Regions from separate parts of the Mesorhizobium sp. WSM4846 genome, predicted to be linked through region 2. Evidence: predicted binding sites of a transcription regulator. Region 2 holds the regulator's gene; the other holds the start of a gene.

Region 1 (3,113 bases), on a different contig from region 2:
CCAAGCTGCCAATCTCCCCCCATGTGGGGGAGATGTCCGGCAGGACAGAGGGGGGGCGCTGTCCCGCCTGCGTTTTGGCCATTATTGAACCCAGTCCCCTCACGCCGAATGCACCGGGTCGAGCGTGACCTTGTAGAGTTCATTGTCGTCGCGATCCATCAGCCGCACCGTCATCTGTTCAGTGGCGCCATCGATGTCGACGAGGCCGAAGAACTGCAGGCCGGCCGAGGGTGGCAGGTTCTGCCCCTGCTCGGCGGTTGGCGCCTTGATGAATTTCAGCTCCGGGCCGAAGGTCATGTCGAAATCATTGGGTCCATAGGTGCCGGCATGGAGCGGACCCGAGACGAATTCCCAGAATGGATTGAAGTCCTGGAACTGCGCCTTGTCGGGATTGTAGTAATGCGCCGCCGTGTAGTGCACGTCGGCGGTCAGCCAGACGGTGTTGGTGATGCCGGCATTCTTTATGTAGCGAAGGAGGTCGGCAATTTCCAGTTCGCGGCCCTTGGCCGGGCCATTGTCGCCATTGCTGACGGCCTCGGCGCCGGCCTTGTTGGTGGCGTCGTTCCAGACGACGAGACCAAGCGGCATGTCGGCGGCGATGATTTTCCAGGTCGCGTTGGAGTTTGCCAGTTCGCGCTTCAGCCACTTCATCTGCTGTTCGCCGAGGATGCGCGATTGCGGCGTCACCGTATCCTGCATGCCAGGACCGTTGGCGCCGCGATAGGAGCGCATGTCGAGGAAGAACACATCGAGCAGCGGCCCGTAGGCGATCTTGCGATAGACGCGGCCCGGTTCCGACGGCTCGTAGCGGATCGTCGTCATCTCATGGAAGGCGCGTGCCGCGCGTGCCGCCAGCACATGGATGTTTTTTTCCGAGTAGCGGTCGTCGGCGCTCAGGTTCTTCGAATCCGACCAGTTGTTGACCACCTCGTGGTCGTCCCACTGGTAGAAGGTCGGGCAGATGGCGTTGAGCCCCAGCACGTTCTTATCCATCATGTTGTACTTCCACTGGCCGCGGTACTCGTCCAGCGTCTCGGCAACCTTGCGCTTTTCGTCGATGAGGACCTTGTTCTTCCACTTGCTGCCGCCGGGCAGCTCGACCTCGTCCTTCATCGGGCCGTCGGCATAGATGGTGTCGCCGGAATGCAGGAAGAAGTCGGGCGTATGCTTGCCGATCGTGGCATAGGTCTTCATGCCGGTGTCGTCGATGCCCCAGCCCTGGCCGGCGGTATCGCCCGACCAGGCGAAGCGGATGTCGCGTTTCGAGGCCGGCGCCGTGCGGAAGCGGCCGACGATCGGCTCGGAGACTGCGTTGATGTCGGCAAGATCGGCCGCGACCATGCGGTAGAAGATGTCCTGGTCGGAGGTGAGGTCGGTGAGCAGCCGCTTTACCGTGTAATCGCTGGCCGGCGACGTATCGAGCGGCGCAAGGCGCAAGGCATTGGCGAAATTTTCCGTCGACGAGACTTCGAACATGACGCGCGAAGGGCGGTCGGTGCGCGTCCACACCACGCCGCTGATTGCGTCGACATCGCCCGACTGGATGCCATGGGTGAAGGCGGGCCGCTGATTGGCGCGCGAATAATAGGGAAGCGCGAGGCCCGATACGCCGACGAGGCCGGCGGCGCTCGCTGACGTGACAAAAGCGCGGCGCGAAATCTTGTTCATGGCTGTCTCCTGGATGGCTTAAACGTCGCCGCCAAGGTCCAGCCTCAATGTTTCACGCACATCTCGAAACCATGAAGGTTTCGTTACAAACAACAGGAGAAGGCTGGGTCGCCCAGTCGGCGAAACTGCCGATCTCCCCCACGTGGGGGAGATGGCCGGCAGGCCAGAGGGGGGCTGTCCCGCCGACGTACAACAGATAGAAATCAGACAGAGTCGCAAACCCTTTGCCGACGCAGAATCCAGAGGCTGGCGATCCTTCGCGCCCCCTCTGCCCTGCCGGGCATCTCCCCCACAAGGGGGAGATTGGCAATCCGGCCGACGGCGCCTCTCCTGTGACGAGGGCGCCTACGCCGGTTGGCCTTCCGGCTCGAAGGCCGGACGGCTGGTGTTGATCAACAGCGAGATGCAGGCTGCGGCTATTGCCGTCATGCCAGCGATGAGGAAGGCAAGTTCGTAATTGCCCTGCAATTCACGCATGGTGCCGCCGAAGAAGGCGGCCGCCGCCGCACCCACTTGATGGCCGGCGACGATCCAGCCGAAGACGATCGGGCCGCTGCGGTCGCCGAACGCCTCGTTCGACAGCCTGAGTGTCGGCGGCACGGTGGCGATCCAGTCCAATCCGTAGAGCACGGCGAAGATGATCAGGCTGGTCGACGAAAAGCCGGAATAAGGCAGATAGATCAGCGACAGGCCGCGGATGCCATAATAGACGCCGAGCAGCTTGCGCGGGTCGAAACGGTCGGTGAGCCAGCCCGACAGAGTCGTGCCGATCAGGTCGAAGATGCCCATCAGCGACAGCAGACCGGCGGCTTGCACCTGGCCGATGCCCATGTCGCCGCAAAACGCGATCAGGTGCGTGCCGACCAGTCCATTGGTGGTGAAACCGCAGATGAAGAAGGTGGCGAACAGGTACCAGAACACGCGCGTGCCGGCGGCACGACACAGCGTGCTGAACGTGTGGGTGAGGAAATTGCCTTGCGAGGCCGGCGGAACCGGCGGCACGTCGTCGGCCTCAGCGCCGTAGCGCACCATGCCGATCGCGGACGGCAGTTCCGGCACCAGCAGCCAGACCAGCGGCACCAGGCAGGCGGTGGCGACGGCAATGGCGATGGCGACAGGCTTCCAGCCGCCCGACTGGGCGAGCGCGGCGAGCAACGGCAGGAACACCAGCAGGCCGGTGGCGGCGGAGGCCGACATCAGCCCCATCACCAGGCCACGATTGGTCTTGAACCAGCGATTGACGATGGTGGCGCCGAGCACCGTGGCGACCGCGCCGGAACCGACGCCGGAGAATACGCCCCAGGTGAGAAGCAGGTGCCACGGCTGGGTCATCAACAGGCTGAGCGCCGTCGAGCCCGACATCAGCACCAGCGACGCCAGCAGCGTGCGGCGCAGCCCGATCCGTTCCATCAGTGCCGCGGCAAACGGCCCGGTCAGGCCGTAGA
Region 2 (3,113 bases):
AATCGATGTCGTCGAGCTGCGAGCTCGCGTCGGCATGGTATTCCAGAAGCCGAACCCGTTTCCGAAGTCGATCTACGAAAACGTCGCCTACGGTCCGCGCATCCACGGCCTGGCCAGGAGCAAGGCCGAGTTGGACGGCATCGTCGAATCGAGCCTGAAGAAGGCCGGACTGTTCAACGAGGTCAAGGATCGCCTGCTCGAGTCGGGTACCGGCCTGTCCGGCGGGCAGCAGCAGCGTCTGTGCATCGCGCGCGCCATCGCCGTGTCGCCGGAAGTGATCCTGATGGACGAGCCCTGTTCGGCGCTCGATCCGATCGCCACCGCCCGCGTCGAGGAACTGATCGACGAACTGCGCCAGAATTATACGATCGTCATCGTCACCCATTCGATGCAGCAGGCGGCGCGCGTGTCGCAACGCACGGCGATGTTCCATCTCGGCTATCTGGTCGAGGAGGGCGCGACCGACAAGATGTTCACCAACCCCGACGACAAGCGCACCCAGGACTACATCACCGGCCGGTTCGGCTGAGCGGTCCGGCGAATTTCGAACACGAGGACAGCACCATGGGTGAACACACCGTCGCATCTTTCGACGAGGAACTGGAGCACATCGACCGGCTGATCCGCGACATGGACGAGCTCGCCGCCGCAATGGTGGCGGCCTCGATCCGCGCGTTGCTTGCGTCGGACAATGCGATGGCGCAGCGCGTCGTCTCGGACGACGCCATCATGGATGCGCGGCAGCGCGAGCTCGACGACAGCGCGATCACGCTGATCGCCAAGCGGCAGCCGATGGCGCAGGATCTGCGCGCCGTGGTTGGCGCAATCCGCATGGCGGGCGATCTCGAGCGCATCGGCGATCTGGCCAAGAACATTGCCAAGCGGGTCAGCGCAGTCGGGCAGAGCGCGACGCCGCGTAATCTGTCGCACGGTATCGACGCGATGGCGGATCTCGTTCTTGTGCAGCTGCGCGGCGTGGTCGAGCACTATGTGTCGCGCGATGCCGGCGCGTTGAAGGAACTGCGCGCCGACGACCAGAAGATCGACGTGAAATATACGGCGGTTTTTCGCGAGCTCCTGACCTACATGATGGAGGATCCGCGCAACATCACCGCCTGCACGCACCTTCTGTTCTGCGCCAAGAATCTCGAGCGTATCGGCGATCATGTCACCAACATCGCCGAAAACGCCTATTTTGTCGTGACCGGGCAGCAATTGCCGGCGGATCGCCCGAAGCTCGACGAAACGACGATGTCGGCGCCGGCGACATGACAGGAGTGACCGGCCGATGATCGCGCCGCGCATCATGGTGGTGGAGGATGAAGAGCCGCTGGGCGTCCTCCTCCGTTACAATCTTGAATCCGAAGGCTATCAAGTCGAGGTGGTGACGCGCGGCGACGAGGCCGAAATCCGGCTGCAGGAAAACGTGCCCGATCTTTTGGTGCTCGACTGGATGGTGCCGGCGGTTTCCGGCATCGAGCTTTGCCGGCGCCTTCGGGTGCGCCCCGAAACCGAGCGGCTGCCGATCATCATGCTGACCGCGCGCGGCGAGGAGAGCGACCGGGTGCGCGGCCTTTCGACCGGAGCCGACGACTATCTGGTCAAGCCGTTCTCGACACCGGAATTCATGGCCAGGGTCAAGGCGCTGCTGCGCCGCGCCAAGCCCGAAGTGCTGTCCAGCGTGCTCAAGGTCGGCGACATCATGCTCGATCGTGAATCGCACCGGGTCTATCGCAAGAAGAGCGAGATCCGGCTCGGGCCGACCGAATTCCGGCTGCTCGAATTCATGATGCGCCACCCGGGCCGGGTCTTCTCGCGCAGTCAGTTGCTCGACAATGTCTGGGGCGAGACGATCTACATCGACGAGCGCACTGTGGACGTCCATGTCGGCCGGTTGCGCAAGGCGGTCAACAATGGTCGCATGCCCGATGTCATCCGCACCATCCGCGGCGCCGGCTATGCGATCAGGGAAGACTAGCTGACGTTCAGGTGATGCCGGCCTGCGAACGGCTGATACCTGCGCTTCCGGTGCTGACGTACCCGAAAGTACGCTCCGCCCCGGTTCTCGGAACCCACCATTCTCGACTCGGCCTGACCTGAATCTCAACACTCCCCAAGTCGCGACCCGGGAATCCCTGCCTTCGGATTCAAGCCACGTTCTTTCCGACCGAGCCGGCTCGTGCCTGGATGCTCGGCGCGAAAATCTCCTGATCGACGAAGCTTAGGGCCCGCATGGCGCAGCCTTCGCGGATCAGCGGCAGCTCGTTCGGCTCGGTGTCGAAGGAAATCGAACCCGAATGCTGGCCGCCGGCGGTCTGGGCGATGGCCTCGCGCAGGGCCGGCTCGATCAGGTCGAAGGCGGCAGCGCTGGCGCCGACCATGGCCACCGGCGCCGGATCGATCAGCGCAAACAGGCTGCCGAGCCCGAAGCCGAGCGCCTCGCCGGCCTTGCGGTAGGCTTCGCGCTCCGGTCCGTCCATCTCGCGCGCCCGGGCCGCCAAGGCCCGCATGTCGGCGTCGCTGACATCGGCGACCGGCTCGGCGTTCTCGCTCAACAGCCTTGCGTTGCGCCAGATGGCGTAGTTGCCGGCATAAGCCTCGACGCAGCCGCGCAGCCCGCAGCGGCAAAGCGCGCCGCCCGGCCGATGGATCATGTGGCCGAATTCGCCGCCTGAGGAGTGGGTGCCGGTGAACAGATCGCCCTTCAGCACCAGCCCCATACCGATGCCGTGCGAGAGCAGGATGGCGATGAAATCGTCGCGGTAGCGATCCGGGTGGCGCCAGTGCAGCGCCACGGCCATCATGTTGCAGTCGTTCTCCATGATGGCCGGGATGCCGAACTCGCGTTCCAGAATGTCGGCGAAGGCGATGTTCGTCTGCGGCGTGATCGGCGACCACAACATGGCGCGCGCGTGGGAATCGGTGATGCCCTGGATCGCCAGCGCGATGCGGGCGACGCTTTGGACATCGAGGTCGGGATCTTCGAGCCGGCGCCGGACGATGGCGACACATTCGTCGATCAGCGCGTCACGCGACATGGTCAGCGTGTCCAGCCGGCGCTGTTCCTCGGCGACCACTTGTCCGGCATAATCGATGACGGCGACCGACAGGAA

What was found. The regulator PhoB, encoded in region 2, activates phosphate uptake and scavenging genes when phosphate is short. The targets are predictions, from matches to a motif close to TGTCATNNANCTGTCAT.
Region 1: the regulator PhoB is predicted to act here: its motif matches at 1,740-1,756, upstream of AC0L15_RS23990 (alkaline phosphatase D family protein).

The regions. Positions count from the first base shown of each region.
Region 1 is NZ_JBVVPZ010000033.1:71,219-74,331, forward strand. Features, by position in the region: gene AC0L15_RS23990 (alkaline phosphatase D family protein) at 100-1,668, opposite strand; gene AC0L15_RS23995 (MFS transporter) at 2,014-3,113, opposite strand, start outside.
Region 2 is NZ_JBVVPZ010000025.1:19,465-22,577, forward strand. Features, by position in the region: gene pstB (phosphate ABC transporter ATP-binding protein PstB) at 1-529, shown strand, start outside; gene phoU (phosphate signaling complex protein PhoU) at 565-1,272, shown strand; gene phoB (phosphate regulon transcriptional regulator PhoB) at 1,289-1,978, shown strand; gene AC0L15_RS20415 (ROK family protein) at 2,148-3,113, opposite strand, start outside.